Regions from separate parts of the Planococcus liqunii genome, predicted to be linked through region 1. Evidence: predicted binding sites of a transcription regulator. Region 1 holds the regulator's gene; each other region holds the start of a gene.
The links. Region 1 encodes LexA, which represses DNA repair genes until DNA is damaged. Its sites were predicted from a motif close to CGAACATATGTTCG; they were not measured.
Positions count from the first base shown of each region.

Region 2: QWY22_RS11495 (YolD-like family protein) is a predicted target of LexA. The motif match lies at 8,305-8,318, and genes of this name have one in related genera.
Region 3: uvrB (excinuclease ABC subunit UvrB) is a predicted target of LexA. The motif match lies at 7,626-7,639, and genes of this name have one in related genera.

Region 1 is NZ_CP129238.1:2,429,039-2,439,930, forward strand. It holds gene QWY22_RS12330 (DUF896 domain-containing protein) at 1-59, opposite strand, end outside; gene QWY22_RS12335 (YneB family resolvase-like protein) at 117-770, opposite strand; gene yneA (cell division suppressor protein YneA) at 767-1,084, opposite strand; gene lexA (transcriptional repressor LexA) at 1,252-1,872, shown strand; gene QWY22_RS12350 (class I SAM-dependent methyltransferase) at 1,979-2,710, opposite strand; gene QWY22_RS12355 (hypothetical protein) at 2,791-2,985, opposite strand; gene QWY22_RS12360 (hypothetical protein) at 3,045-3,470, opposite strand; gene QWY22_RS12365 (hypothetical protein) at 3,612-3,812, opposite strand; gene QWY22_RS12370 (hypothetical protein) at 3,920-4,144, opposite strand; gene QWY22_RS12375 (DUF6376 family protein) at 4,307-4,753, opposite strand; gene glnA (type I glutamate--ammonia ligase) at 4,893-6,227, opposite strand; gene QWY22_RS12385 (MerR family transcriptional regulator) at 6,266-6,649, opposite strand; gene QWY22_RS12390 (methionine gamma-lyase family protein) at 6,772-8,004, opposite strand; gene QWY22_RS12395 (trimeric intracellular cation channel family protein) at 8,113-8,718, shown strand; gene QWY22_RS12400 (rhodanese-like domain-containing protein) at 8,765-9,064, opposite strand; gene hfq (RNA chaperone Hfq) at 9,225-9,449, opposite strand; gene miaA (tRNA (adenosine(37)-N6)-dimethylallyltransferase MiaA) at 9,461-10,417, opposite strand; gene QWY22_RS12415 (alpha/beta fold hydrolase) at 10,410-10,892, opposite strand, start outside.
Region 2 is NZ_CP129238.1:2,265,101-2,275,992, forward strand. It holds gene msrB (peptide-methionine (R)-S-oxide reductase MsrB) at 1-377, opposite strand, end outside; gene msrA (peptide-methionine (S)-S-oxide reductase MsrA) at 374-904, opposite strand; gene QWY22_RS11450 (YpmS family protein) at 920-1,495, opposite strand; gene QWY22_RS11455 (GDSL-type esterase/lipase family protein) at 1,508-2,305, opposite strand; gene QWY22_RS11460 (DegV family protein) at 2,336-3,175, opposite strand; gene QWY22_RS11465 (lysophospholipid acyltransferase family protein) at 3,250-3,993, opposite strand; gene QWY22_RS11470 (dihydrofolate reductase) at 3,986-4,474, opposite strand; gene QWY22_RS11475 (thymidylate synthase) at 4,487-5,431, opposite strand; gene QWY22_RS11480 (YpjP family protein) at 5,537-6,133, opposite strand; gene QWY22_RS11485 (class I SAM-dependent methyltransferase) at 6,468-7,247, opposite strand; gene QWY22_RS11490 (BrxA/BrxB family bacilliredoxin) at 7,244-7,681, opposite strand; gene QWY22_RS11495 (YolD-like family protein) at 7,922-8,278, opposite strand; gene QWY22_RS11500 (hypothetical protein) at 9,139-9,384, shown strand; gene QWY22_RS11505 (VOC family protein) at 9,505-9,885, opposite strand; gene QWY22_RS11510 (hypothetical protein) at 9,926-10,240, opposite strand; gene QWY22_RS11515 (hypothetical protein) at 10,435-10,677, shown strand; gene QWY22_RS11520 (hypothetical protein) at 10,741-10,892, opposite strand, start outside.
Region 3 is NZ_CP129238.1:1,186,789-1,197,680, forward strand. It holds gene QWY22_RS05930 (fatty acid--CoA ligase family protein) at 1-123, shown strand, start outside; gene QWY22_RS05935 (S9 family peptidase) at 278-2,254, shown strand; gene QWY22_RS05940 (DUF5658 family protein) at 2,954-3,277, opposite strand; gene QWY22_RS05945 (enoyl-CoA hydratase-related protein) at 3,520-4,296, opposite strand; gene QWY22_RS05950 (ABC1 kinase family protein) at 4,398-6,014, shown strand; gene QWY22_RS05955 (YhjD family protein) at 6,134-6,502, shown strand; gene QWY22_RS05960 (competence protein ComK) at 6,595-7,149, opposite strand; gene QWY22_RS05965 (IDEAL domain-containing protein) at 7,327-7,566, shown strand; gene uvrB (excinuclease ABC subunit UvrB) at 7,709-9,691, shown strand; gene uvrA (excinuclease ABC subunit UvrA) at 9,698-10,892, shown strand, end outside.

The DNA.
Region 1 (10,892 bases):
GCAGTTTTCGATTTACGCGATAATTCGTTGATTCGCTTTAATTTATCTGGAGATAACATCAAATACCACCTTTCTTCTTTCATATCGTACAAAAGAAGAGGCATTTCTGCAATATATTAGCCCTGTTTCATCTGTTCAAATTCTTTATAGCGCCGATGGACGGTTGCTTTGCTGGCCTTGTAGCCAAACCCTTGCAAGGTGATCGCAATCTCATGGAAAGTCAATCCGTTTTCTTTCAGGCTGACAATTTGGTCAATCGGCAAATCAAGGCGTTCCCGGCCTTCCGGATTGCCTTTGCCTTTCAAGTTTTTTTCAGGTTTATAGCCATTTTCGACTGCGCGCTTCATGCCGCGCTTGATTTTGGCATTATGTATTTTCCGTTGATATTCTTCTACAATCGCTAAAATTTCCAGCACCATATCGTCCATATCGTTTAACGCGATTGGACCCCGGTCGGATAAGGTATACACTTCAACTCCGTATTTTTTCATGACATGCAAAAGAGCAATGCGGGCATGGCCTCGCCCAAGACGGGTTTCGTCCTGGACAAAGACCGCATCGATTTTTTCAGTCTTGATGCAATTCAGCATTTCGAGCAGACCTTCCCGGTCCATTTCATAGCCGCTATGCTGATCGGAAAAAATTTGGTCAACGATATACGATTGTTCAAATGCAAATTTCAGCAATTCTTCTTCTTGTCTTTCGAGCGAAGTTTCTTGAGTGTCTTTCGTGGTACTGACTCGGCAATAGATTAACGCAGTCTTTTTCATTCTGCATCACCTGCCAGCTTGATGGTTTCATCTGGGGCATATTTTAGTCGATCACTGGGAATCTTAATCGATTGACCGGCGACGATTTTCGAAGTAGTTAAACCGTTTTCCTTCATAATTTCGTCTATCCACTGCTGATGGGGAGTTTCACCGCTGAAAGATTCCGCTAATGTCCATAAAGTATCGCCTTCTTCAATTTGCACATGGCTCATTTGAGCTTCTTCGTTATTGTGGTTCACCACGGTAAAAATCGAAAATATAAGAATCAATGTAAATAATGCAGTAAAATAAGAATGTTTTTGGATAATTGTCATATGAACCGCCTCCTAGGAATGTGTGTTCGGAATATATGTTCTTATGTTAATGCGAACAAGTGTTTTTGTCAACAAATAAATTCGAACCTATGTTTGCATTTCAAAGCCCAAGTTGATATACTATGGGTAGAAAAACATAACTGAACAACTAAAAAGAGGTGAAACTGTTGAAAAAAGTATCGAAGCGCCAAGAAGATATTTTAACTTTCATAAAAGACGAAGTTCGGGCAAAAGGCTATCCGCCTTCCGTACGTGAAATTGGAGAAGCAGTTGGCTTGGCATCAAGTTCGACTGTCCATGGCCATTTGGCAAGATTGGAAAGCAAAGGCTTAATCCGGCGCGACCCGACAAAACCAAGAGCGATTGAAATTATCAGCACAGACGATGCGTTAATCGAAAAAAATCCTGTATTGCATGTGCCTTTGATCGGTAAAGTTACGGCAGGCTTGCCAATTACGGCTATTGAAAACGTGGAAGAATACTTCCCATTGCCGCAAAGCTACGGCACGGAAGAAGACCATATCTTCATGCTGGAAATTATGGGTGAAAGTATGATCGAAGCAGGCATCCTGAACGGGGACTACGTTGTTGTACGCCAGCAGCAGTCCGCAAACAATGGCGACATTGTTGTCGCAATGACTGCTGATGACGAAGCAACCGTCAAACGCTTTTTCCGCGAAGAAGGCTACTTCCGTTTGCAGCCTGAAAACTCCTCGATGGATCCGATTATCGTAGACCAAGTCTCCATTTTGGGCAAAGTCGTCGGCGTCTACCGCCAAATTCATTAAAAAAGATTGTTTCTTGTTAACCTATGCAAGAACCATGATGGCCCAAACGAAAAAACGCTGAGATTTTTTTCTCAGCGTTTTTTCATTTGGAATGACTTTGTGCTTTTTATTTTTCACACGAAAACACCAGCATGACCGGGATGCGCCGGCGCCGCTGATACTCTTCCTCGCTGGTGAACGATTGGCGGTCGGGTTCCCCTTCACGCAAAGCTTTCACTTTAAAACCGGCTCCTGTCAAAGCTGTAAAATAAGTTTCAATTGTCCGGTGGTGTTTGACGACGATTTTATCAATCCAAGGTTCTTTTCGTTCACCTTGGATAAAATAGTCATCGACCAGCCAGTTTTCTCTTCTTTCACCGGCTTGCTTGCTTTCAAATGACGAAGTCGTCAAAGGATGCTGAACACTGAACAGGAAATGGCCTTGTTCGTTTAAGCTTGCGTACACTTTGGCAAATAATGTTTCGACATCTTCTATATAGTGTATGGCAAAGCGGGACGTCACTACATCAAACCTTCCCTTTGGAAAAGGGTATTCTTCCATTGTCCCTTGAAAAAGAGTGCCAGAGGTCTCTTTTAAGGTTTCCTTCGCCAATAAGGCCATGGCTTCAGATCCCTCGACTCCTTCATAGGATACTGCTCCTGCAGCCATCAGTTCACGCCCGAAAGCGGCATCTCCACAACCCAAATCCAGGATGCGCTTCCCGCTCACATCTCCTAACAGTTCGAAAATGATCGGCTTTTCAATTGCATTGTTCGGGCTTTCTTGCCGCCCTCTGCGTTTTAAATAATTCGATAAAAAATCAGTTTGGTCATATACACTTGAGCCTTTGAATTCCAATGCTGCGATTCCCCCTTTGTTTTCTATCCCATTTTTTGGCTATAAAACAAGCATGCGCTGCGAGAGCGATGCTTGTTTTATCAAGATTCATTGACAACGATATATTTTACAAGATTAATCGTGATCCGGTAAATTTTTTTGCTTGCTTCATCCGTCACATCATATGTTCCGTTTGAAGGGATTTTGGCTAAAGCAGATTCTTTGTCTACAGCTTGTACAGAAAGAACAATCGTGTTGCCTTGGTCGAAATAAAATTCCACTTGAAATGTTTTCATTTGGTGACCTCCTCTGTTATTGCTTTAAGACGCTTCCTTCAGTGTAACATACCGGCAGGCTATTGCTGATTATATATTTCTTTATAGGCAATAACTTTCAGGGCCAGCATTTCTTCCTCCGTCAGTTTGCCTTCCAGTTTCTGCACGGCTTCCTGTGGCGTCATGGTGCCGCTTTGGACACCATTTCGTATCGTATTCAGTTCAGTCATGCCAACTTTTTGAACTAGTACCCGAGTCGCCTGTCCTGTTGTATTAAAGGGCAATGAACTTTCATCTGCTGCTTTTGCCTCTTCGATATACCCGGATAGCTCAGGATCGCTTTCTACATATTCCTTAACTTCATCCAGTTTCCCGCTGCTTTCCATTTGTTCAGTTGCCTCATCTACTATTTTCTCCGAAGCCATATTTGTTCCGAAATAATACACAGCAACGGCGCCTAAAGAAAACACAACGAGCAGTACAATTAAGACTTTCAATATTTTCATCTATGAATCCTCCAATTTATCTTTGCTATTAAGACGCTACTCCAGCAAAAAAGTTACAGTCTCTAAAATAGACAATACCCTGAACCTGGACTCTTTTCTAGAAAAGGATCCAGTTTCAGGGTGTTGAGGGTCAAAGCTCACTTAATTTTCGTTCTTCAGTTTCCGCTGCTCAGCTATCCACCAATCAATATGGTTTGAATCGAAAAAGATCATGTCTCCATATGCCTGGCTATGCGGAATCTTTCGTTGGGCCATAAAGTGCTGCACCCGCTCTTCGGTCATTGGGTAACCCACTGTTTCCAAATATTCCAGCAGATTTTTTATCCCTTGTATCTTTTTCATTTAATCACCCCCACAAAATCCTCCTGGCACATATGCCACAGAAAATTCAGTACGAGTTATTAACATATTAAAAGGGTACTTTTATTCATACCCGATATGCAGCTTTTTTAACCCCCTCTTCTCGAAGTGGTCACCGGTTCCGTGTAATTTTTGATTTTCACTAATTTAATGTCGGTTTTATTAAAAATATTCAATTCGCCAAAGACATCTTCAAATTGGACAATATTTTCAGAAAGAGCCATTGCAGCGACGTTTTCCCTCGACTCCGCTTCTACCGTTCTTTCAACTGTCAGCCCTTTTTCCAAAAAATACTGGATCACAAATTTTTTCACGGTCTCACCTCCTCTTTAAACTTTCTTCAATCATCTGCTTGAATCCTTTAAAAACCAACGAATTTCAGCGATTTTCACTATTTCGGAAAAAGTCAGCAGCTTATACGTATCTAAAAAAGCCAGCATTGGTCTGCTGGCAGTTCGGTTCTGAAAATGCTCTATTTAATTGCCTAAATTTTTGATTTGTTCAATGATGCTGGTAATTTCCTGAAGAGATTGGAACGCCTGGTTATTCTTCAGCACTTCTGAATTGAGTTTGCCGCCTTCTATGTTCTCCAAATACAAGTCGATGCCTTCCACTGCGCGTTTGTTTTGGTCCACTACTTGCTGGTGCAGGTCTGCCCCGATTTCAGGGGCTTCCAGCTCATTGAATTCTTCGATATTTGTTTTCATTTCTTCCAGCTTTGTCTCCAGTTCTTTTGCAGCCTGCTCGTCATTGACCGCTCTTTTTGCCAGATCCGGGACTTCCTTGCCAAAAGCTGTGGCCTCGTTTGCGTATTCGGAAGCTTCCGTGGCGTAATTCAAAGTATTGTTGACCCCTTCAAGCGCCGAACAGCCGCTGAGCAACATGCCGCTTGCTATTAGAAATGCCAGAGATATCTTTTTCATATTGTGCCTCCTGCGTATACTGACTTATTGGCATCAGTATAACATGTAGCTTGCGATCTTTCTAAGGTTGGCAAGCATGATCAAGAATATAAAGAAATAAAAAAACCGTTGAAGCTTAAAAGCTCCAACGGTCCATCTATTAATACATCTTCAAGTATTGCTCGCGCTCCCATGGGTGTACGGCAATGCGGAACATGTCCCACTCAATTTCTTTTGCTTCAACAAAGTTATTGAGGATGTGCTCGCCAAGAGCTTTCTTCATCACTTCGTCGCTTTGCAGTTCTTGTAGTGCGGCATACAATGTCGGCGGAAGGTCTTGGATGCCAACAGCTTCGCGTTCTTTCCGGTTCATTGCATAGATGTTGCGGTCAACCGCTTTCGGCGGCGTCATTTTGTTCTTGATGCCATCAAGGCCAGCTGCTAAAAGAGCCGCCATTGCCAGATACGGATTGGCTGCTGGATCTACTGAACGCACTTCTACACGCGTCGACAAACCGCGTGAAGCCGGAACGCGAATCAACGGACTGCGGTTTTGCCCCGACCAAGCCACATAGCAAGGCGCTTCATATCCTGGCACCAATCGTTTATACGAGTTGACTGTAGGATTTGTAATTGCCGTAAAGCCTTGGGCGTGCTCAAGAATCCCCGCTAAGAACTGGTAAGCTGTTTCGCTTAATTTCATTTCGCCGTCTTCGTCAAGGAACGCATTTTCGTTTCCTTTGAAAAGGGAAACGTTCATGTGCATCCCTGATCCGCTCACACCGAATAATGGCTTCGGCATAAATGTAGCATGCAATCCGTGTTTACGCGCAATCGTCTTAACGACCAATTTGAACGTCTGAATATCATCACATGCTTTCAAGGCAGCAGCATATTTAAAGTCGATTTCGTGCTGGCCTGGAGCTACTTCATGATGGGAAGCTTCAATTTCAAAGCCCATCTCTTCCAATTCCAAAACGATGTCGCGGCGGCAGTTTTCGCCAAGGTCCATAGGAGCCAAGTCAAAATATCCGCCGTTGTCGTTCAGTTCAAGCGAAGGTTCCCCGCTCGCGTCCAATTTGAACAGGAAGAATTCCGGTTCCGGCCCAAGGTTGAAATGCGTGAAGCCCAGCTCTTCCATTTCTTTAAGTACACGTTTTAAGTTATTGCGTGGATCGCCTTCAAACGGCGTACCATCCGCACGGTAAATGTCGCAGATCAAACGCGCGACTTTCCCTTTCCCGGTGATCCAAGGGAAGACGACCCAAGTATCCAAATCCGGGAATAAGTACATATCCGATTCTTCGATGCGCACAAATCCATCGATGGAAGAACCGTCGAACATCATTTTATTATCGAGTGCTTTGTCCAATTGGGACGTCGGAATTTCAACGTTTTTAATGATTCCGAGGATGTCGGTGAATTGCAGTCGGATAAAGTTTACTTCTTCTTCTTTCACTAATCGTTTAATGTCTTCCTTCGTGTACTTGCCCATGTTCTCTTCACTCTCCTATAAGTTTTATGTAACCCGTCTCAATGGAAGAAACGGGATAAATCCCCCTGGCGATGACCGCCTCTGTCATAAGCCTTTAAGCTCATGAATTCTTCCCGCATAATCTGGCGCAATTCAGCATCGCTGATTGTTTTCGGATTAGCTTGTTCAACTTTTGGCTGAACGTTCATGGAAAAAATTTTCTTGATGCCGGCCATATTCAAGCCTTGATCCAAATAATCTTTGATCTCCAGCAGGGTATCCACGTCATTTAACGAAAACATGCGCTTATTTCCCTCTGTTCGGGCAGGGCTGATCAGCTCGTGCTCTTCATAGTAACGGATTTGGCGCGCTGTGAGTTCCGTCAGCTGCATGACAATGCTGATTGGAAGAAGCGGCATGGTCCGGCGAACCCGATTCGTCATTTTTTTCACCCTTTTCACTTATTACTACTCTCTCAGTATAAGTCATGTCAGTTTATCTGTCAACACCATGTAAGATAACCTGACACATTAAAAATCCCGCATCGTAAAATGCGGGACTAAGCTTACAGCAATCCGCTGTTTTTTAAGGTCTCCACTGAATTTAAGACAGCAATTTTCACATGTTCATAAGTTAAGCCGCCTTGGATAAAAGCGGTATAAGGCGGACGGATCGGGCCATCTGCCGTCAGTTCGATGCTGGAGCCCTGGACAAACGTGCCTGCGGCCATGATGACATCATCTTCATAGCCCGGCATATAGGCCGGTTCCGGTTTGAACTGCGCATTGACCGGCGAACTTGCCTGGATGGTCTGGCAAAAAGCAATCATTTGCTCAGCGGTCTTGAACGATACAGACTGGATCAAATCCGTCCGTTTAGCCGAGTAATGAGGCGTGGTGTGCATACCGATCGATTCAAGCAAGGCGGAAGTGAAAATAGCGCCTTTCAACGCTTGTGATACGATATGCGGAGCCATGAAAAAGCCCTGATACATATCAGGAAGCGCATTTAAAGAAGCCCCAGCCTCTCCTCCTATACCCGGAGAAGTCATGCGGTAACCGCATTTTTCGACTAAATCTTTTTTTCCGGCAATATAGCCGCCGATTTTTGCCATGCCACCGCCTGGATTTTTGATTAACGAGCCCGCAATCAAATCTGCTCCCGCTTCAATCGGTTCGCGCTCTTCGACAAACTCACCGTAGCAATTGTCGACAAAAATGATGGCATCGGATTTCAGCACACGGATTCTTGTCACCATGTCTTCGATTTCATCTACCGTAAATGAAGGCCGTGTATCGTAGCCGCGCGATCGCTGGATCGCAATGACTTTCGTTTTCTCGTGGATCACCGATTCCGCAGCTGCCCAGTCAATTTCATTGGATTCAGTCAGCGGGACATGCTGGTAGCTGATGCCGAAGTCTTTCAGCGATCCCGTATCTTGTTCGCCTCCGGAGACAATGGAATCGAGCGTATCGTAAGGCTTGCCGGTAATGTACAACAATTCGTCCCCCGGGCGCAAAACGCCGAACAAGGAAATCGTGATGGCGTGCGTACCGGAAATGATTTGTGGGCGCACCAGTGCCGCTTCCGCACGAAAAACATCGGCATACACCCGTTCCAACGTATCGCGGCCTTCGTCGTCATAGCCATAGCCGGTCGACGGATTGAAATGATGGTCACTGACTTTCTGGCGGTGGAAGGCATCCAGCACCTTCTTTTGATTCAAAAAGGCAATATCGTCTGCTTTTCTTAGCTCTTTTTGTATGGTTTCTTCTATATCCCTGATCATCGTTTGCATCTAATTCTCCATTCTTGTGTACTTACTTATCTATTATGCAAGGAAACTTGAAAATGCGTCAAATTCTGCTACAATTCATAGAGTTGAAGAGATTGGGAGGATGCCAAAATGGCGTGGGAAGTATTAAGTGCTATCGGGACGATCGCTTTTGCGGTGTCCGGCGCTATTATCGCAATGGAAGAAGAATATGATATTTTCGGAGTGTACTTGTTGGGCGTGGTGACGGCATTCGGTGGAGGGGCGATCCGGAATTTGCTGATCGGGGTTCCGGTGTCGGCGCTCTGGGAACAGGAAATGATGTTCCAGCTGGCGCTCGCATCCATTACACTGGCTTTTTTGTTTCCAAACCGGCTGCTCGGCCCGTGGAATCGCTGGGGGAATTTTTTCGATGCCATCGGCTTGTCTGCTTTTGCCATCCAAGGCGCCTTGTATGCCGTGGATTTGAACATGCCGGTGTATGCCGTCGTTGTGGCAGCCGTCTTGACCGGCTCCGGCGGAGGCATGGTACGGGATCTGCTTGCCGGCCGGAAACCGCTGGTGCTAAGGGCGGAAATTTATGCCGTCTGGGCAGCCATTGCCGGCATATTAATCAGTTTCGATATGATCCAGACCGATCTCATATTGTATGGACTGTTCATCTGCATTACAACTTTGCGCGTTCTGTCTTATCTTTATAAATGGAGGCTGCCGACACGCAAAATCCACTCCGTATGAATAAACAAAAGAACGGCTCAGCGTAAAAGCTGGGCCGTTCTTTTATTTATGCGATGGTTTCACCGCTCCAGTTCATCATGCCGCCTTCAACATTGACTGTTTCTACGCCGTTCGTCTCCAAAAAGTCGCACGCCATCGCACTGCGGCCGCCCGCTTTGCAAATGATATGAACGGGTGCAGATGCATCCAGTTCCTCTATGCGTTCCGGCAATTCACCAAGCGGAATGTGTTTGGCACCCGGCACCATGCCGTACGCCACTTCTTCGTATTCACGGACATCTATCAACTGGATTTCCTGTCCGGCTTCTACAATTTCAAGCAAATCATCGGTTGTAATGGATTTCATCTGTTATTGCCTCCTGCTTTAAATGGATTTCCTCTGAAAATGGTAACCGCCACAAGCGGCACTGTCAAATAAAGCGCTGCTTTCGTCTATGGCTGTTCACTCATTATTGATTCTAGAACAATAGAAAACCAGCCGGAAGTTTTTCAGGCTGGTTTTTCAATTATTCCTGGTGCTCAATCGGCACCGATTTTGCAGGCGAGAAAGTGGAGATTGCATGTTTGTAGATCAATTGCTGCTTGCCGTCTGTTTCAACCAGCACCGTAAAATTATCATAGGATTTAATGGTCCCTTTCAATTGAAAACCATTCAATAAAAAGACTGTAACAAAAATATTATTTTTACGCAGCTGATTCAAATAAACGTCTTGAATGTTTACTGGCTTCATGAATATCCCCCTCATAACCTCTTATCTGGATTTTGTTGTTCTATAATTCCAATTCGACGCTGGCGGTCTTTTTCCTGCATAAAGGCTTCTATTTTCTGAATGTTTTTTCCCGGATTTTCCAATGCGTCGATCCAGAAAATCGGCAGCTTGTTCCGGAAATACGTAAATTGGCGTTTGGCGTATTTCCGTGAGTTTTGCTTCAGCAAATCCACAGCCTGCTCCCAATCCACTTTGCCATCCAAATAGTCGTAGATTTCTTTATAGCCAATTGCACGGATTGACTGCACCTCGCGGATTCCCCGTTCACGCAGCAGTTGGACTTCTTGCAGCAATCCCTTATCAATCATGATATCCACCCGTTGATTGATCCGGTCATACAAAATATCCCGCGGCATATTAAGGCCGATGATTACTTCGTTGTACATCGGCGACAGCGCCAAATTGCGTTCGCTTGTTCCATGGCCGCTTTTGATGATTTCAATGGCCCTGAGAACCCGCCGTGTGTTGTTCGGATGGATGTCCGCTTTGGGGTCCAGCTCCAGCAACTGTGCATGCATGTGAAGAGGGCCATGTTCGGCCAGTTCCGCCCGCAAAGCAGCACGCAAGCCCTCATCCGCCTGTTCTTCCGCAAAGCGGTAGTCAAACAGCACCGCTTGTACATACATACCGGATCCGCCGACAATGATCGGCAGTTTCCCGCGTGATTGAATCTCTTCGATTTTTTCACGCACCAACTTCTGGTATTCTGCAACCGAAAACGATTCGTCCGGATCCTTGATGTCCAAAAGATGGTGCGGGATTCCACGCATTTCATCGGGTTCGATTTTTGCTGTGCCAATCGACATTTCCCGGTACACCTGCATGGAATCGCCATTAATAATTTCACCGCCAAGCCGTTCCGCGAGTTCCAGGCTAAGTGCTGTCTTGCCTGAAGCGGTCGGGCCGACAATGGCTAATACGTCAATCATTTGCCAACATCCATTCTAAAATTGTTTCGAAATGCTTTTCTTTATCGGTTTCGTGCAGCAGTTCATGCCGTGCATCTTCCGCGAGATAAACGGCAACGTCCGACAAACCCGCTTCCACGTATTGTTTGGCAGCTTTAAAAATGCCTTCGCCGTTTCCGCCAACCGGATCATTCGAGCCGCTGATCAACAGCATCGGCAAGTCTTGGCGGATTTTTCCTACTTCCGCATTTTTATGGATCAATGCGAGGCCGGTAAACAAATCCACGTAAAATTGATTGGTCGATGGAAACCCGCACATCGGATCCGCCTCGTACTTCGCCACTTCGTTTCGGTCACGGCTGAGCCATGCAAAGGACGATTCCTCATCTTTAAACGGTTTCATAAAGCTGCCGAATGTCATTTTCCCGAGCAGTGCGCTCGGCTGGTCCTTGCCTTTGGCTTTCGCTGCCATAAGAGCGGCAACGAGCCCTGCTTT
Region 2 (10,892 bases), 160 kb from region 1:
TCTTTGGGCACAAAACGCAAAGCCGCGGAGTTGATGCAATAACGCAAGCCGCCTAAAGAGGAAGGGCCATCCGGGAACAAATGCCCCAAATGCGAATCTGCAGCCGCGCTGCGTACTTCCGTTCTTCTCATGCCATGGCTTGTATCAAAGCTTTCTTTAATTTCACTGCCTTCAAGCGGTTTGGCAAAGGAAGGCCACCCGCAATGGGCATCGAATTTGTCTTTTGAACTGAATAACGGTTTGCCGGACACGATGTCGACATAAATGCCTTCTTCAAAATGCTGGTCGTATTCCCCTTGGAAAGGCGGCTCGGTGCCGTTTTCCTGTGTGACGTGGTATTGCATCGGCGTCAATTTTGCTTTTAGTTCTTCCTTCATGCTTGTCCACCCCAATTTTTTTCGATAAATCCTGCCCGTCCAGACCCTACGGAATAGCGGTTATAATGGGCAGGGTTTTTCTTATAATAATCCTGATGGTAACCCTCCGCCAAATAAAACGGCTTGGCTTCCAAAATTTTCGTCGCAATCGGTTTGGAGAACTTTCCTGAATTCTCCAAATCGTGCTTGGATTGTTCTGCAGCGATCCGCTGCTCTTCGGAATGGTAGAAAATAGCCGTTTGGTAAGACTGGCCGCGGTCGAAAAACTGGCCCCCTGCATCGGTCGGATCAATTTGGCTCCAAAATACCTCCAGCAATTTCTCATATGGAAAAACGTCCGGCTGGAATGTAATCTGGACCGCTTCGTAATGGCCCGTTGTCTCGGAACATACTTGTTCATAAGTCGGATTTTCTACGTGTCCGCCTGTGTAACCGCTGACCACCGATTCAATGCCTTCATATGAATCGAATGGCTTGACCATGCACCAAAAACAGCCGCCTGCAAATGTCGCTTTTTCTGTCTTCATCCCATCACTCCGTTCTTATTGCTGAATGGTAACGCGCAACCGGATATCATCTTCCTCTAAATTGAACGAAGTTGCCTGAACCGAAATGCCGCCATCCAGCGGAATTTCCGTCAGTTTCAGCAGCACTTGTTCTTCTGCTGGCAAAACATCCATAAATTTGGGAAGATTCACCGAATCCCGTAATAATTTTAACGCAGATTCGGGTGGAATATCCAGCATGCCAACTTCCACTGATTTTTGGACCAGCAATAAATTGCCGTCTTCCTGCACTAACGGATCAAACCGGAGCAGGATCGGCAATGGCACTGAAAAGACTTCAATTTCCGTCGATAGGCTGACATCGCCGTTTACCGCTAAAGTCAGTGGAATCGGCGAATTGGCCATTTCCTGTTGGATATACGTGTTGGCAATTCCTTCAAAATCCGCTTTTGTCACATTCAGCACGACTGAATTGCCATTCAACGCTTCTACTGAACTTGCGCTTTCCAAGGAATGGCCTTTCGCTGGAGTGGTAAGAAAAATAATAAATGCCAGAAGTGCAAGAAGGTTTAATCCCAGCAAGACAAAAAAGGCCAAGCGCCAGACTTTCATCATCATCACTTCCTATTCCTGAAAACTCAACCCGCATTCTTCCATGCGTTCAAGAATCCTGTCTGTCATTAAGTCATATCCTTTGCTGTTTGGATGGAAAAAATCCGTATGGTACACCAAGTTGTCATTGCCGACAAACAAATCGCTTACCGGCACATAACATGCCAGCGGATCCGCTTCTGTAATTTTCCGCATCGATTCATTGTAGTCGGAGATGATTTGATCAAATTCCTCCACCTCATCGGTAATCAGAGAAAACGGGTTATAAACGCCGATGGCAATAATGGGGACGGTCGGATTAATGGACCGGATGGAAGCGTAGATGTTTTCGTATCGAGTTTCGTATACTTCCAATTCTTCAGTAAACGCGTCGACATTCAACGAAAACAAGTCCCGTTTAACAATCCGCATAATGTCATTGCCGCCAATCGTCATGACGACATAATCTGCTTCTGTCAACGGGCCAGTCAATTGCCCTTTTTGGAACATGGCAAGCAGCTGATCGCTTCTTCGGCCCCTTTTTGCTGTATTTTCCACAATCGCTCCCCGAACACCTGGCCAATCACTGATTTCACTTGCCAACCTGCCGACATAGCCGCCCCGGTTTTCCGTGTCGCCGACTCCTTGCGACAGCGAATCCCCAAGAGCGGTAATGATCAATGCTTGAGGGACAAAGTTAGGAGGCACTCGATATTCTGTAAAGGCAACCGGGATGCGCGGTTCCGCTTCGTCATTGCCAAAGATGAAAGTTGAACTGCATCCCGCTAATACAAACAGTGCCAAAACTACGATGAACAGGATGCGTTTCAAGTTTATCTCCCCCTTTGCTTTAGGAATGGCTTACTCTGTATAAAACATAAAGGCGAATGCCCCGACTCCTGTATGTGTTGAAATGACCGGTGTCGTGTAGTCCATTTTGATATCTGTAAATCCTGCTGCTTCCAGATCTTGTATCAGCGGGTTGGCCATATTAAAACCTTCTGCATGGGCAATACCGATTCCTTTAACTTGCTTTCCCTGCGTCCGCTCTTTAAAGTCGTTCATCAAATACTGGACGACTTGCTTGTAGCTGCGGGCTTTTGCCACAGGTGTATATTCGCCGCCGTCCAATGATGCAATCGGCTTGATTTTCAGGAAAGAACCGACCAATGCCCGCCCTTTTCCGATGCGGCCGCCCTTTACCATATTATCAAGCGTATCCAAAATGACATAAAGTTTGGTGTTTTTACGTATATGGTCCAGCCGAGAAACAATCTCTTCCATCGTTTTCCCTTCTCTCGCCATATCTGCTGCTTCCAACACTTGGAAAGCAAGTGCATGTGAAATGTAACGGGAATCGACGACCGTCACGTCTGTATCCGTAAGCTCGGCTGCTGTGCGTGCAGATTCCACGGTACCACTCATGCCGCCTGTCATATGGATGGACAGCACTTGATCACCGTTTTGGCCCAGGCGGTCGTATAATTCTTTAAAAATGCCCGGTGCCGGCTGCGAACTTTTCGGCAATTCCGGACTGTTTTCCATCAATTCCAGAAACGCTTTTGGTTCCAAGTCCACACGGTCAAGATAGGTTTTTCCGCCGATTTGGATGTTTAATGGAACAACATGCAAATCATATTGTTTAATGGCTTCCGGATTCAATTCCGAAGTAGAATCCGTTACGATATGAATTTTCGGCATTTCTTCACTCTCCTTATTTCTTATATTCCTATAATGGAAAGACCTGAAACGTTGAACAGGTTGGAAAAACAGATCTACTGGAGATCTGTTTTCCTTTGCGCCATCGCCTGGACTTCTGTTTCAATTGTCGTTTTGACTTTTTCAATCAGTTGCTTGGCGTCCATTTTTTCAATTTCTTCAGCAGAAATTGGCTCAAGCACTCCGATGGTGACATGCCCGGGCCGAATCTGGTTGCTGTTTTTTTCCATAATCTCGGATGTGCCGTGAATGGCAACCGGCACAATCGGCACCCCTGCATCTTTGGCAATGCGGATAAAACCGGATTTGAAATCGGTCACTCCTTCGCCTTTTGAACGGGTGCCTTCGGGGAAAATCAGGATGGAATGGCCATCTTTCAACTTTCCGACCGTGTCAGCTATCGATTTATAAGCGCTTTTCCGGTCCGTCCGGTCCAAAAATACACAATTCATGTCTTCCATATATACCGGAATGATTGGCAGTTTTTTTACTTCTTTTTTGGAAATAAACCCAAACGGCTTCGGAATTTCCGAAAGCAGAACCGGGATGTCAAAATTGCCTTCGTGATTGGCTACAAGAAGCGCCGCACCTTCCGGTAAATAGTCAAGCCCGCTCGTTTCTACACGGCTTTTTGTCCGGCCCATGATGCCTTTCGCCCATTTTTGGGGTTCCGTATGGATAAGGGCATCGTAATCCTGCTTGCTCAAATGCGCTTTTTGGGCTTGAAACTTTTTCAAATTCATTGCTGCAACCGGCAAATAGCCGAATAAAAACGAGAACGTCCGGAGAGATTTATACATGGCGGTTTTCCCGTTCCAGCACCAAGTAAACAAAGCGGATATCGCCCGAAACCTGCTCTTCCGATTCAGAAACGGCTGTCCATTCCGGACCGTATTCCGGAAAGAATGTATCTCCGTCAAATTCCTGTTTGATGAGTGTGATATATAGGCGGTCTGCTTGCGGGAGGATGGTCCGGAAGATTTGTTCTCCGCCGATGACCATCACTTCTTCATGCTGTTCTTCCGCGAGCCGGACCGCCTCATCCAAAGTATGGACGACGTCGATTCCGTCTGCCCGGTATTCCGGGTTGCGGGTCACCACGATATTGCGCCGCTTCGGCAGCGGACGCCCGATCGATTCGTACGTATTGCGCCCCATCACAATTCCTTTGCCGATGGTGTGTTTTTTGAAATAAGCCAGGTCTTCCGGAATATGCCAAGGCAACTGATTGTCTTTGCCAATTACCCGGTTTGGATCGTGTGCCACCATTAGTGAAATCATGTAAATTCCCCCTTAAACTGCAACAGGCGCTTTGATGCGCGGATGCGGGTCATAGCCCTCAATCGTAATGTCTGCCAGCTCCAAATCAAAAATCGACGCCACGTCTTCATTGATTTTCACGGTCGGCAATTTTCTTGGTTCTCTGGATAACTGTTCCGTCACTTGGTCAATGTGGTTCGCATACAAATGCGTATCTCCTGTTGTGTGGACAAAATCGCCCACTTCAAGACCGCATTCGCGGGCAATCAAATGCGTCAACAAAGCGTAGGACGCTATATTGAACGGCACGCCCAAAAAGACATCGGCGCTGCGCTGATATAATTGGCAGGATAACTTGCCGTCTGCGACATAAAACTGGAACATGATGTGGCATGGCGGAAGCGCCATGTCGTCGATAAACTCCGGGTTCCAGGCCGTCACCAGGTGGCGCCGTGAATCCGGGTTCTTTTTGATCGATTCGATGACATTTTTCAGCTGGTCGATCGTGCCGCCGTCGGTTTTCGCCCAAGAACGCCATTGCTTGCCGTAAACCGGCCCAAGATCCCCGTATTTTTCAGCGAATCCGTCTTCAGTCAAAATCTTTTCTTGGAACAGCGCCATTTGCTCTTTATAACGTTCGGCAAATTCGGGATCTTTCTGCGACCGTCTTCCGAAATCGGCCATGTCCGGCCCTTCGTATTCATCGCTTTCCACCCACTGGGCAAACGCCCATTCATCCCAAATGTGATTGTTTTCTTCCAATAAAGTTTTCACGTTTGTATCGCCTTTGATAAACCAAAGCAATTCCGAAACGATCAAGCGAAACGCCGTTTTTTTCGTGGTCATCAATGGAAAGCCCTCATTTAAGTCAAAGCGCATCTGGTGGCCGAACACACTCAAGGTGCCTGTACCGGTCCGATCTTCCTTTTTCGCGCCATTATGTAAGATATGCTGGCATAATTCTAAGTATTGTTTCATTTTTATTCGCCTCCATTATTATGTTTATCATAACAAAAACACACAAAAAAAACCGTTACAAATGTAACGGTTTTAAGAAGCTGCCAATATTGAACATTCCTGCTTTTACGAAAGCCATTTAGGCGGTGTGTTTTTAGACCAGTAAATATCCCCAAGGGCAATGTGCTTTTGGAAATTGTCTTCCGCCACATGGTAATGGAAGTTAAAGAAAAAGCCTTCGAGCGGTTTTTTCTCGGTTCTTACATGAAAGCGGATGGCATCTTTTGAAGTTTCTGTGTCGTAAATGTGAAAAATCTTTTCCGAATAATCGCCGGAAGGTTTTTCGGAGATTGCCAGCTTGCGTAAAGTTTCAGTATCCATGCCGGCAAAGTGCAAATCGATTGCCCGCTGGATATTCGGCAAAATAGCCGTCTCAAATTCATCTTGGATGACCGGTCCGATTTTCGTTCCGAATTTCAAGTATGCCTGTTCTTCGGCCGCTTTATGAACGGTATCCAGGATTGAAGGATGGGTATCGTAATAAAGTTCACTCGGATCGATCCAGTCAAAGCTGTATTGTTTGTCATTGCCAGTCGATGCATGCGAATTGCTGTGCGCTTTTTCATCTAATAAAGTTTCCCAAATCAGATGGTTGGGGGTAATCACTCCCAAGGTCAAAACAGCAACTGCAATCATCAAAGACTTTTGCCACCACTTCTTCATCCCTATCACCCTCAATTTTGAACAATTTATTAACACGTTTTGTAATTTATACGAATTTCGTGTGTAAAGGTTTCATCTTCTTGAAATTCATTGTACAATAATAGTAATCATTTAGCTCTGTTTTTTTGAAAAAGGAGGATTTTTTCATGGATGCTTCATTGCTTATCGGTATTGGACTATTATTTTTGCTTGGATATTTAGCTTCATTGAGCTTCACAGACTGAAGACTTCTTCCAGTTCGCTGGAAAACAAAAAAGGCAGCCCTCGGGCTGCCTTTTTTTATTATCCCGCAATATTGGTTTAAGCTTATCATCTGAAGCGGCGTTGGCCGCATTTACGGCGTTCGGCAGTCAATCAGCCCGTAATGGAATTTCGTATTCGGCCTCACCCTTCTGGCAAATCCGTACTTTTCAAAATCAGCCGAGCGGAAATGCGCTTTCAGGACTACGCTTTTGCGTGCTGCCCGAACCGCTTCCTTTACCCATTCGCCGGACAGTTGGCCCTCGTCTGCCGTTCCCCGCAGCGGCGTGAAATTCGAAGCTTCGGTAATTTCTTCGGTAAACATCGGATCCATATACACTACATCCACGGAATCATCCGGCAAGCTTTTCAGCAGTTCCACTGAATTCTTTGAAGCGACCTCGATCCGTTTCATGGCCTCATGCAAATGCGGCATCTCCTCGTACCGGCCCAATCCTTGTTCAATGACATAGGCAAGTACCGGATGGCTTTCACAACCGATGACTTTGCCTTCGCTGCCAACCCGGTAGGCCGCAACGATGGCGTCTGATGCCATGCCAAGTGTGCAATCGAAAAACACATCTCCCGCTTCCAGCTTGGAAACAGCAACAAGCGGATCTTCTTCAATCGGGCGTTTTGTCCGGAATGCCGCTGAATTGGGATGAAAAAAGAACGGCTCGGTTTTGCCCAATGGGTAAAATTCGAGTCGTTCTTTTGCTGCTACCAGCACATCCGCGCATTCTTCCGCATGGATTTTTTCGATCGAACGTTTTTTCCGGAGCACAAACGGAATGGAAAGATCTTCTGCCGCTTGAGCTGCCATCCGGTCAGTTTTGCCGTTCGGCCGGTATGCTGTCGTTACAATGGTCTTCACTGCGCCGATACCTGCTCCAGCACTTGAGTCAAGTGATCCCGGATATGTTCTACATCATGGTCTTCAATTTGTTCACGGGGGATAAAATATGCCAGCTGCCCGTCTTTCAAGACCGCAATCGAAGGCGAAGAAGGCGGGATTTCTTCAAAATAACTGCGCATTTGAGCCGTCGCTTCTTTGTCCTGCCCAGCAAAAACCGTCACTAAGTGATCCGGTTTCAAAGCAGTTGCCTGCAAAGCTTCGATCACTGCTGGACGAGCCAAACCTGCTGAACAGCCGCAGACCGAGTTGATGACAACCAGGCTGGTTCCTTGCGCTTCAGCCATATGCTCGTTTACTTCTTCAGCAGTCATTAATTCTTTAAAACCGTTCGTTGTTAGTTCTTGGCGCATTGGGACAACAATGCCTTTCATGTACTCATCATATGCGTTCATGGTTTCCCTACTTTCGTATAGTCTCTTTTTCGCTGGGTGAATAGCGTTTTCTCCTTACTATTCTAACCCAAGACCTATACGCTTTCATAGTTTTTCGCTTCTGCCGGTATATGAATGGTTGCCTTTATCCGTTTTAGCGAAAGAGTAAATTCCTGCATTTTTGCCTGGTCCGTGTCAAGCCGACTTGCTGTAGAAAAAAGCCATGGCACGTTAAAAACGTTCATCAATCAGCCCGTTGGTTCAATTGACAATCATGACCCCTACTATCTCATCCAATGGCAATCGTTTAATCCCGAACGGATCGTCGTAATAGATGGACTTTGTGGCGGTATCCATTCGTTTAACAGTACCGACGTGGTACTGATATTCGTGGTCTTTCCAGGATTTCATTCTGATGGTGCAATTGCGCTCCATAGCTTCTTCGATTTCCGCTTGAATCATTTGCGAATCCCAATCACCTATTTCCGTTTTGTTCTCAATGTTCTCTTCTTCGAACCATTGGCTCAATTTATTTATATGTCTAGTCAGCTTCAGCCCCTGCATATGTTCTTGTCCATTGGCATAATCGCTTTTTTCGATTTTTCTTGTCAATACCATGGTAATTCCTCCTTCATGAAGAGCTAAGAACGTTTGTTCTATTACTATATCATGAAGTATTAGAAAAGTACAAATATAATTGAATTGTTTATGATGACTAATATATTATTCATTAAAAAAAGCGAAATAATGCTAATTTCCCCTTCGGTTTCAGCGGCAGAAGTCCTTTTCTCTGCATGGCTCTACTGAACGGCGCGCCTCAAGCTTTGCATCTGTCAGCCATTTCCCACCGCTTACCAGCCCTTCTAAAAGGTTCCCTCTTTTCAGTGTAGGTTTTATGACATTTATCCTCATTCAGTGGCTAAAATTATTGGAAACAAACCATTTTGGCTTGATGATGCCGGGCAATAGGAGTATATTTTTCACATTCAGTCACGAAGGAGGAAGGTATATGCATTTAGTCCGATTGATTCCCGTTTTGTTTTTCTCACTCTCAGCCATTTCTTTATTCTCTTTTCAGGCAGGGGAAATTTTCAGCTCACTTCAAGAATTTTTCAATTTTTACAATCACAAATCTTAAAATAAAGTCCCTTCAAGGGATTTTTTATTTTCCTCCGTTTACGGGTGGACTTTTCCTCCTTTTCAGCACATATCTTCTGATCTCCGATCTATTCTTCCACCCTGACTTTCCTTCGTTAACCAGTGGTTGCAAAAGCTGCACATTCACTTTGCTTTTCAATATTTGAATGTTTTATGGCTAAACTGGCACAACCGCCTTCCTTAATTGTAATATCCGGGAGAGGATATCTTGTAAATTGCTAATTCACATACTACTATTAGTGAAACGGTGACCTGAATTAAATTTCGTTTCTATAGGCATGCGTATAAACAGATTTACTATAGAGAAGGAGTTGAAATCCGTGGATACAGTACAGGATGTAGAAATATATCTTTTGAGCAAAAAAAGCAATTTAACTGCGCGGCGCTGGGCAAAAAACAAACGGCTCAAGCAGCGGATTTTGGAAAAGCACCTGACTTGGAACGGAGACCATTTAAAAATCAATCGCATTGATATGTTAAAGCCTTTGCACTCGAATATCGATTATTACTTGGATCATCCTTCATTAATCGACGACCAGTTCAGGGATGAGGCAAGCCAGGCCTAAGCTTCTTGTGCACAGTCCTGAACTGGTCGTTCAACCATAAAAGCTGTGCAAAGCCGTAAATGGCTCTGCACTGCTTCTTTTTAATATCTCACTCTATTGTATGGCCGATCTGCTTGCAAACTATATTTGTGCAATTGCACAATATGCCCCTTGCGGATATTCAATCACTGCATAACTGTTCGGGCCGATCGGAGCTTTCGGTTCATAATGGACTTTGCCGCCCAACTTTCTACATGCTTCGAGACTCGCTTGCAAATTTTCAACCGAGAAGTAAACGAGCCAAACCGGCGGCAACGCTGCATTTTCTCCTTCTGGATGACAGATTCCTGCCACCGGCTCTCCGTCAGCACGCGCCATGACATAATCATCGTAACTCCCCATGCTCAATCCGGTATGCTGCCAACCGACAACTTGTTCGTAAAAGTCCCTTACTTGTTCCGTGCGAGTGACTGTTAGATCAGCGGACAGGATAGTCCCTGGGATAGTTTTCCCGTCTCCCATTTTCATTCCTCGCTTTCGTCCAATTGCTTTAATTTTTGAACTAAGTGCCAAGGTTCGGGTAATTTCGGTTTGCCTTTAGTGTTGTACACAGCTTCTGATGGGATTCAGAGCCGATGCCGTCCGGCAACTTCACAGGTTCAGCTTCTATCACGATGTTTTCTGCCATATAACGGCTCGCGTCCAGTTTTTCGTAATAATGATGAACATTTAGGACGTAAAAAGCGCAAAGTCCTTCATCTTCCCGAAAGTTTAAGTAGTCGCCTGGAATTGGCCGATAAAAAGAGTCTTCCGAAAGTGGAATTGTAAATTGCATCTCTCCGCCGCCGGGCGGTACTACATGTACAGCAATCTCCAAATTTACGCACCTGCCTTTCCGCCGAATATCGGATTCACCGCAAGAAGTTCAACTTCTTCATATATTTCATTTACATGTCTTTCCTGTAATAATCCCCTAAAAAAAGGGAGTCCGTGGTATATTATAGATATTGCAACACATGGATTCTATTAGACTTTTCTTAGTCACTTTCCATTTTGGAAAGGAGAATGCAAATGTCTTATGAAAGCATTAAAGACCTTTTAGAAACAGTCCGTTACTATCACACAGTCAATATTGAGCAGTCTTTCCACCGGGGGGATCAAACTTATATCTCCGTCAAATGCTTAAAAAATACCCGCACTTTGGAATTGACCTATATTGACAGCAAAGCAATCGTTCTCTACGAAAGTATTGAAGATGCCGCCCTTACCATCTATGAAGCGATTAACACACCAGAAACTTCTCAAACTTCCTGATTTTCAGGAGGTTTTTTTTATTTTTCCAGGCTATATTGGAAAGAGCTGAGAATTATCCGGAAATCAGAATTGCTCGTATTTGTGATTGATGAAGTGGAGCATTTCTTCAAACAAGCTGGCATCGTACCAGACGTACGGCACCACTTGGGATACGCCGTCGCTTTTAATCTGCAAGTTGGTAGCGCTTAGCTGAACAATTTTGGAATCATCGACGT
Region 3 (10,892 bases), 1.2 Mb from region 1:
TGCGCAGAACACTTGGCAAAATACAAAGTGCCGAAGCATTTTGAGGTTTTAGAGGAACTTCCGAAAAACACTACCGGCAAAATCTTGCGCCGTTCACTGAAAGATCAGGCGTTGAATAAATAATCCTTATTTTGAGAAAAAGATAGCATTAACGGTTTCGGCTTTATAGGCTGAAACCGTTTTTGTTTTGAATTTGATTGAAAAGACTGACTCTTTTCTTTATAGTAAAGAAGGAAGTATTGCGAATTTCGAAATATATATTGTAGGAGGATTAACCATGGCAAAAAATGCGGTAGAAATTAAAGACTTAAACAAACTGGTTTCTGTAACAGATCCACGAATCTCACCAGACGGCTCGAAAGCATTGTTTATCCGCACCCATATTGATGAAGAAGAAAATACATATACAGCGCATCTGCATCATCTGGACTTGGCAAGCGGAGGAGTGTCGCAATGGACATACGGCAAAGAACGCGTTTCTTCGCCTGCTTGGTCGGCAGATGGCAATTATGTTGCGTTTTTATCGACGCGCGATGACAAAAATCAATTGTACGTCATGCCGGCTACAGGCGGCGAAGCACGGGCATTGACGGAGTTTGAAAAAGGAGTCAATGGATTCTTCTGGTCGCCATGCAGTGAAAAAATATGGTTTAATGCGTTGGCCAAAGAAGGCAAGACGTTTACTGACAAAGAAGACGAAAAAGAAAAGAAAAATCCGGAGCCGGTTTTCGTCAGCAAGCTCAAATACAAAATGGATGGCATGGGCTTAGTGCCAATGGATTTCCACCGCCATATCGGTGTGGTTGACCTTAACACCAAAGAAGTCCAGCAGCTTACAGAAGGCAATTACGACTACAATTTGGAAGCCGTATCAAACAAAGGGGACCAACTGGTATACGGCGTCGTGCGCGAAGAGAATTTGGATTTTGTTTTCCGCCAGCCGCTTTACCTGTACGAAGTGGAAACGAAAAAAGAAACGCCGCTGATTGATAAAGAGGGCTATTACGGCGATGCAGCTTTTTCACACGACGATTCGAAAATTGCTTTTGTCGGCAGCACGCGCCAATTTGAGAACGCGTCCCATACCGATATTTACGTATACGATGCAGCGCAGCAATCAATCGTATGCTTGACGGAAGGGCTCGATGCACCGGTCGGCGATTATGTGGTAGCGGATCATCAGCAAGGGGCAGCAGCACCGGCCATGGTATGGACACAAGATGACCATCTGTATTTCCAAGTCTCCACAATGGGCGACGTCCGCTTGTATTTTGCTTCACTTGACGGGGCAATTTACCCGGCTTCTCCCGAAATGGAACATGTTTACGGCTATGACATTTCAAGAGATGGCGTGTTTGCAGTAGCGGCGATCAGCGATCCGGTGAATCCCGGCGAATTGTACAAACTGACAATTGCCACTGGAGAACGGGAACCATTAACCGAGTTTAATAAAACCTATCTGGAAGAAACGGAACTGATTGAGCCGGTGGCCATTGTCGCAGATGGTGCAAAAGGCTGGACCATCCATGGCTGGCTCATGAAACCGCGCGGCTTTAAAGAAGGCGAGAAATACCCGCTTGTGGTGAACATTCACGGAGGCCCGCATGCCATGTATGCCAATACGTTCTTCCATGAAATGCAGGTGCTGGCGGCGCGCGGCTTCGGCGTATTGTACGTCAACCCGCGCGGCAGCCACGGCTACAGCCAAGAGTTCGTCGATGCAGTGCGCGGCGATTACGGCGGCGGAGATTATGAAGACATCATGAAATCGCTTGAAGGAATCGTGGGCCAGCATAGCTGGATCGATGAAAATCGCCTGGGCGTGACCGGCGGCAGCTACGGCGGCTTTATGACCAATTGGATTGTCGGCCATACCGATCGCTTTAAAGCGGCCGTTACCCAACGCTCGATTTCCAACTGGGTGTCATTTTACGGCGTCTCAGACATCGGCTACTATTTCAGTGATTGGCAAATTGGTGCGGACATGACCGATGTCGAGACTTTGTGGCATCACTCGCCGCTGAAATATGCAAAAGACGTCGAGACGCCTCTGCTGATTCTTCATTCGGAGAACGATTTCCGCTGCCCGATCGAGCAGTCGGAACAGCTGTATGTCACGTTGAAGAGCATGGGCAAAGAAACCGAATTTGTGCGTTTCCCGGAAGCGGACCATAACCTGTCGCGCACCGGCAAACCGAACCTCCGTTTTGCCCGCCTTGAGCAAATTGCCGGCTGGATGGAGAAATACCTATAAGGAACGGAATTTTAAAGACCCCCAACTTTTGTTGGACATCTGAGCTTGTAGACGAAAGAATTTTCGTACGTCATGGATGAATAAAAATATAAAAGGACATCCCGGATCCTCCGTTTCAGCCGGACGCTTTCCGCGGGGTGCGGCCCAAGCCTCCTCGCTCGCTAGCGCTCCCTGCGGGGTCTTAGGACTCGCACTACTCCCGCAGGAGTCGCCGGCTTCCACTCCGGACCCTTAACTTGGAGGCTGCCCAGAGGTGTCGCTTTTTTCCTTTCGCGAACTGGCTGAGTTTCAATCGGATGACTCTTCACTTTCTTTATAGAAGAGAGACGCCCAACCGGGCTGGCCACGGAGACTCCTGTGGGAGCAGTGGAGGAGCAACGCGACGGAGCGACTCAGGTCGAAGGCCCCGCAGGCAAGACATTGGCCGAAGGTAGTGAGGCCAAGTCTTTGCGACGAAGCTAGCGCAGTGATGCAACGCTCTTTCATGTTTCGAAGCTAGCGAAGCGATGCAGAAACAGGAGCATCGGGTTTTCAAAGCGACGAGGAGACTGAGGCCGAGCCCACGGAAAGCGAAGTGGTCAGTCCGGTTGATTTTATACAGCTTTATTCATTTGATCTGGACTTGGTCTAGAGTCTGAGACGCCCAACTGCCGTTGGGCGTCTTCTTTATGCAAATAACCGGATACGAAGCAATGAGCATTAGGCGATGGCGACGAGGATGAGCCAGCTGGCATGAAGGATAAGGATCATGGAGTAGAGAATATTTGCAGATAGCAGCAGATAGCGCCAGTGGCGGGCCCGAATGGCAATGAAAGGCGTTAAAAGCAGGCTAAACAGGCATAGCGATAAGAACAGCTTGATGGTTAAAATGGCGAATGGCGAAAGGGAGCTCAGTAAAGGGTTGCCTTCTGTTATATAGCCTAAGCTGAGGCCGAAGAAAGTCAGCATGCCGTCCAAGACATTCAAAATACCAAGCGTCCAGACAGGGATTTTTAAAGGAGTGCTTCGCTCAAGTACGGCCATATGTCACCTCCTGCGTATAGTTGTTCCGATATAAACAATAGAGTCCTCTGATTTGTAGACGTTACTAAAAGAAATACCCAATCATCGCAAAGGTTAGTCATTTCTGACTAGAAAATATTTAATTTTATATTAATTTTATTTTTAATAGTCCATATAACCTGATTGGCGGATTTTTAAATGCATAGAAAAAGAAGGAGCGGCTCTAGGAGGCGCTCCTTCTTCGTTTGTTTTGTGACTCGCACTTATTTGCCTTTAAAAACAGGTTTCCGTTTTTCGCTGAACGCCATAAGGGCCTCGACCCGATCTTCAGTCGGAATGGTCAGCTCGTAAGCTTTGCGTTCGATATTCAAGCCCGTCTGCAAGTCTGCATTCATGCCATTCTTGATGGCAAATTTCGCCTGCTGCAGAGCAATCGGTCCATTGGACAGCATCATATCGGCGAATTGGGCGGTGACGTCCACCAGTTCAGCGCGCGGCGCCACTTTGGTGACAAGCCCGTATGCCAAAGCTTCAGCCGACTTTAAGCGGCGTGCCGTCAAAATCAATTCCATTGCTTTGGATTCTCCGATTAAACGCGGCAGCCGCTGTGTGCCGCCGGCTCCCGGAATAATGGCCAGGCTGGTTTCGGTCAAACCGAGCAGTGTATCATCTGTAATGATGCGGAAATCGCAGGCCAGCGCCAGTTCCATACCGCCCCCGAAGGCAAAACCGTTCATCATGGCAATTGTCGGCTGCGGCAAATTTTCAATCGTGGTAAAGACTTCTCCGATTTTAAAGATATTGCGCTTCACATGTTGTTCAGTGAGCGTTTTGCGTTCTTTCAAATCGGCTCCAACGCTAAACGCTTTTTCGCCGGCGCCGGTGAAGATCACGACGCGGATATCCGGATTGATGCGGATTGCTTCGACCACCTGGCCAAGCTCGGCTAGCATGTCATAATTGAAAGCATTCATGGAATCCGGCCGGTTCAAGGTGACAAATGCCAGATTGCCGTGTTGTTCGTAATGAATTGTGTCCATTTCCATCCCCCTTAGTATCATTCCATCCATTAAAAACATACCATTTTTTGGACTATTCCGCCAACCCGCTCTATAATAAAGCGCAGAGAGGGGATTTCTGTATGAACCGTATCACGTTTATCCGCATTTATCGAATTGTTTATATGGCTATTAAATTTTATACGCAGGCGACGCTTTTTCAGCGCCGGTACCGCGGCAGGTGGAATCCGATTGTTGAGGAAAAGTGGAACCGGCTGGTTACCAAGCAAGCGAAGCAATACAAGACACTCGCCTTAAAACTGGGTGGTCTGATGATTAAAATGGGGCAGTTCTTGTCCACCCGGGCTGATATCATGCCGCCGTCTTTTTTGGAGGAACTGGAAGGGCTGACTGACCGGGTGCCATCAGTGGCGCGGGAAAAAATTGTTTCGGTGCTTGAATCGGAATGGAATTCCCCGTATACCAGTTATTTGTCTGAGCTGTCGGCAAGTGCTGTAGCTTCGGCTTCCATTGGAGAAGTATATAAGGGTGTATTGAAAGACGGCACGATTGTTGCGCTGAAAGTCCAACGTCCGGGAACCGACCGGCTGCTGCGGGCAGATTTTCAGGCGATGCGCATCGTTATCTGGTTTATGAAGACCTTTACGCCGCTTTCAAAGCAAATCAATTTCAATCAATTGTTCCGGGAAATGACCGAGACCATCGGTGCCGAACTGAATTTCCTTCAGGAACTGCAAAGCGGGCGATCGTTCGCAGACCGTTTTTCCGAAATGCAAGGCATTCGCTTCCCGGTTTATTTTGATGAAATCTCGACCTGCCGTGTACTGGCGATGGAATGGATCGAAGGAGCACGCATCACGGATTTGGCCTTTATTGAAAAGAACGAACTCGACCGCCATGAAATTGCCGAGCGTTTGTTCATCCTGTTTCTTGAGCAAGTCCTTTACGGCGGTCAGTTCCATGCAGATCCGCACGGGGGCAATGTGTTGCTGAAACCGGACGGCACGATTGTGCTGATCGATTTTGGCATGACTGGCACCATCACGAAAAAGGATTCTCAGGCAGTGCTGCGGATTGCCGAAGGCATTATCTTCAAGAATTATGATCAAGTGATTGATGCGCTTGAAGAATTGCGCTTTCTGCTGCCGCAGGCCGACCGCGAGCTGCTGGCCGATACCATCGCACGCTTAGTCGCCGCCTATGAATCGAACGAATTGATGCAGATGGACAGCTTCGTAGTGGAACGGCTGTTCAAAGACATGCAGAATATTGTGCGCACCCAGCCTGTCCAGCTGCCGGCTGAGTTTGCTTTTTTTGGCCGGGCAGCCTCCATTTTTGTCGGGGTGCTGAACGTGCTTGACCCGGGAATCGATTTGCTGGCGCTGGCACGGCCGCGCGTCATCGAATGGGCATCTTCCCAGCAGGAAGAAAAGCGTGTATTCGGCCGTGCCGATGTTCTCCGCTGGGTGCTGAACGCATCAGGGCCTTTGCGCGTGTTCCCGCAGAAAGTAATCAATTACCTGGAAGAACCGGAACGGCTGCGCCATTACCTGGAAAACCGGGATGGCCGTGAACGGGAGCATCAGCGGGACTTGCAGAGCCGCATGTTTGCCGGCATTTTCACGATTTTGTCGTTTTTCGGTATCTCAACAGCCGTCTGGTTTTCTCATGAACCGCTCATCTGGGTCTCCGGTGTGTTTTTTGCCGGATCGCTGTGGACTTATCGCTCAATCAAATAAGAACGAAAAATCTGTGCCTTACCGGGCGCAGATTTTTTTTGGCAAGTCTTGCAATTTGGCCATTTCAGGGTAGAATTAAAAATAAGAACAAACGTTCCCTTTTTGAGGAGGTGTAAAACATGCCGTTGATCTCACAAGAGGAAGTTGTCCATTTTGAGAAAGCTATTTATTTGCCAATGGTGCTTATCATCCTCGAACGCGACCGGTCTTTATTCGAAAAAGGAACTTTTAAGTTGAAGCGGCCATACATTGAACTGGTGGACAACGCAATCAAGCTTGTCCAAAAAGAGCTGCAGGAAACGAAGATCCATATGCGCAAGCACCACATGAAAATGATCAGGGGAATTGGAGATGATACATTTACCGAGTACGTCTTTTACCACGGCGGCTACGAGGACCACCGGCGTTATTTGAACTTGCGCTTGCGCAACCGGGTGGAAGAATTGCTGCGTGTGTATTTAGCGATGTCCAATCGGCAAATCTGGTAGGAGAAGAGAGCTTGCAAAAAAGCAGGCATAAAAAAGAAGCCGATGGAATACCTCGGCTTCTGCCTGCTTTTTTGCCGTTTCAACTGGAAAACTTAATCGAGAGGATGTTGTCTTCTAGGGGGATATCGGCGCTTTGTCAAATAGACCATTTGGTGTTGATGAACCTGCTGTGCATTTTTAAAATAACGGCGCAACGATCCAGCAAAGGAATGCTGATTCCTTAAAGCGATCGGAGATACATCGAGAGGAACGGTTACGCCATTGCTTAAATACACAATGCTGCCTTTTCCGCTGTCATCGCTTTCCACCAATTCGACGGCGTCAAAATTGAGCCACACTGATTCTTTGTTTTTCGGAGAATGCGTAGGGAAGAAGAGAAGCGGATTGCCATAATACTCCCCGATAATAATGGGCGGCTTGTGTTTGACGCGGACTGCTTTTTGGGAATAGAGAGTCGCGCTCTCCAGTGAACCCCTATAAAAACTGCATGAAGAACTGACTGTTTTGTAAACGGACTCTTCTACGACAAACTCGCTTCGATCTTCAATAACACGTGTCCAGCTGCGATTGCCGTCTATATACGGCAAAAGTGCGTATGTATTGCTGCACACCGTATAAGAAGAGGGCTGATGATTCCTTTTACCCATTATGCTATACCCCCCAAATTTACTATACAAATATTATTGTAACAATAAATGGAAGATTTTCAATTGTTTTTATTTCAAAAATAAAATTTTTTCTATTTCATTAGAATTTTCAAAAAACAATTGATTGTTGATAGCTTTATCATGTATACTAATGAAAAGCATTCGGGGTGATGAAGAATGGAAAACTATTATTCTTATGCTGACTTCATGAAAGCGATGGCTCAAACGAAGAAAATCACTGAAGCGGAAAAACTGCTGAACGATATTTATCTGGATCTATTCTTGAAGCATGTACACCGCTCACAGCAGGAAGAACAGCTCATGACGCTTATCGACCAAGCCCTGGACAACAACGACCGTGAAGCATTTGCCACTTATTCAGCCCAATTGCAGGCTTTAAAGTGCGAAGATGAATAAAAATCAAAACCGCCCTTAAGGGGCGGTTTTTTTATTTTGCTTCAAAAAAGATGCCTCAAAAAACATACGTTCGCTTTTTGTTAGGGGATTTTTAGGGCATATGATAAAATAGGGACAGCGAAACAAACGGGAGGACGTTAAGATGAAACAGGAATTTAAACTCCAGGCACCTTATGAGCCGGCAGGAGATCAGCCTGCAGCCATAGCAGAACTTACACAAGGCATCATTAATGGCAAGCGTTGCCAGACTTTGCTCGGTGCAACAGGTACAGGGAAAACTTACACCATGTCGAATGTCATTCAGCAAGTGAAAAAGCCGACGCTCGTCATGGCGCACAACAAAACATTGGCAGGGCAGCTTTACAGTGAATTCAAGGAATTCTTTCCGGATAACGCGGTTGAATATTTTGTCAGTTATTACGATTACTATCAGCCGGAAGCTTACGTGCCCCAATCAGATACGTATATAGAAAAAGATGCAAGCATCAACGATGAAATCGACAAACTTCGCCACTCCGCGACAAGTTCGTTGTTTGAGCGGGATGATGTCATTGTCATTGCTTCCGTATCCTGCATTTACGGCCTCGGTTCTCCTAAAGAGTACCGGGAGCTTGTCGTTTCTCTCCGGAAAGGAATGGAAATCGAACGCAATCAGCTGCTGCGGAAATTGGTGGATGTCCAGTATGAGCGAAACGACATCAACTTCATCCGCGGAACTTTCCGCGTTCGCGGAGACGTAGTGGAAATTTTTCCGGCATCACGCGATGAACGCTGTCTGCGTGTTGAGTTTTTTGGAGATGAAATCGATCGGATCCGTGAAGTGGATGCGTTGACCGGTGAAATTATCGGCGAGCGGGAACATGTCGCGATCTTCCCGGCATCCCACTTCGTTACCCGAGAAGAAAAAATGGTGAAAGCCATTGAAAATATTGAAGCGGAACTGGAAGAACGCTTAAAAGAAATGCGTGCAGAAGATAAACTGCTTGAAGCGCAGCGCCTTGAACAGCGCACACGCTACGATTTGGAAATGATGCGGGAAATGGGCTTTTGCTCAGGCATCGAAAACTATTCCCGCCACTTGACGCTGCGCCCTCCAGGCGCCCAGCCTTACACGCTCATCGATTACTTCCCGGAAGATTTCCTGCTGGTAGTCGATGAAAGCCATGTCACGCTGCCGCAGGTCCGCGGCATGTTCAACGGTGACCAGGCACGCAAGAAAGTGTTGGTCGACCATGGTTTCCGCCTGCCTTCAGCGATGGACAACCGGCCGCTGACATTCGATGAATTTGAAAAGCATATCCATCAGGCCGTTTTTGTTTCCGCAACGCCGGGGCCATATGAATTGGAACATACACCGGAAATGGTGGAACAGATTATCCGGCCGACCGGACTGTTGGATCCGACCATTGAAGTGCGTCCGATCGAAGGCCAGATCGATGACTTAATGGATGAAATCCGCCAGCGCACGGAAAGAAATGAACGGGTGCTCGTAACAACATTAACGAAGAAAATGTCCGAAGACCTGACGGCTTATTTGAAAGAAGCAGGGATTAAAGTCAATTACCTGCACTCGGAGATCAAGACACTGGAGCGAATCGAAATTATCCGTGAATTGCGGATGGGTGTTTACGATGTGCTTGTCGGCATCAACTTGCTTCGGGAAGGGCTGGACATTCCGGAAGTTTCTCTTGTCACCATCCTTGATGCCGACAAGGAAGGCTTCTTGCGGTCAGAACGCTCGCTTATTCAAACGATGGGGCGTGCGGCGCGGAATTCCAACGGCCATGTCATCATGTACGCCGATAAAATGACCGACTCGATGCAAAAAGCGATTGATGAAACGACACGCCGGCGCACGATACAGGCCGCTTACAATGAAAAACATGGCATTACGCCAATTACAATCGAAAAGAAAATCCGGGATGTGATCCGGGCCACGGTCGCAGCAGAAGAGACGGAAGAATACGTTTCAAAAGCGGCAGCCGGCAAGAAGCTCAAAAAAGAAGATCGCGTGAAATTGATTACTTTACTGGAAACAGAAATGAAAGAAGCAGCCAAAGCGCTCGATTTCGAACGGGCAGCCGAACTGCGAGATACAGTGCTGGAATTGAAAGCGGAAGGGTGATAAAGCTTGAAAAATCAGGAAATACGAATCCAAGGCGCGCGTGCGCATAATTTAAAAAACATTGATGTCGTCATTCCACGGGATCAGCTTGTGGTTATGACGGGCCTTTCCGGTTCAGGGAAATCTTCTTTGGCATTTGATACGATTTACGCGGAAGGGCAGCGAAGATATGTGGAGTCGCTGTCTTCTTATGCCCGCCAGTTTTTAGGGCAAATGGACAAGCCGGATGTCGACTCGATTGAAGGTTTGTCGCCGGCGATTTCCATTGACCAGAAGACGACGAGCAAAAATCCGCGTTCGACAGTAGCTACCGTAACCGAGATTTATGATTATATGCGTTTAATGTATGCGCGAATCGGAAAGCCGATCTGCCCGAATCACGGCATTGAAATTTCATCCCAAACCATTGAACAGATGGTGGACCGTCTGCTGGAATATCCGGAGCGGACCAAAATGCAGATTTTAGCACCGGTCGTTTCAGGAAGAAAAGGCACTCATGCAAAATTGCTGGAAGACATTAAAAAACAGGGATATGTACGTGTGCGGGTCAATGGCGATTTGGTTGACCTGGATGATGACATCAACTTGGATAAAAACAAAAAACATTCGATTGAAGTGGTCATTGACCGCGTCATTATGAAAGAAGGCATTGCCACACGCCTCAGCGATTCCCTGGAATCTGCGCTGCGCATTGCGGATGGCCGGGTGTTGGTCGATGTCATGGAACAGGAAGAGCTGTTGTTCAGCGAGCACCACGCCTGCCCAATTTGCGGATTTTCCATCGGTGAACTGGAGCCGCGCATGTTCTCGTTCAACTCGCCGTTTGGCGCCTGCCCGGAATGCGATGGGCTTGGCCATAAACTGGAAGTGGATCCGGACCTTGTGATTCCGGACTGGAGCGTTTCATTGGAAAACGATGCACTTGCTCCGTGGAAACCGACAAGTTCGCAATATTATCCGCAGATGCTGAAAGCCGTCTGCAACCATTACAAAATTGACATGACAGTGCCCGTCAGCGAATTGCCGGAAGAACACATTCAGATTTTGCTTCACGGCTCCGGCCATGACAAAATCCGTTTCCGCTACGAAAACGACTACGGACAAATCCGCGACAACCACATCCATTTTGAAGGCGTCATGACCAATGTCGACCGGCGCTTCCGGGAAACATCTTCGGATTGGACCCGCGAACAAATGGAAA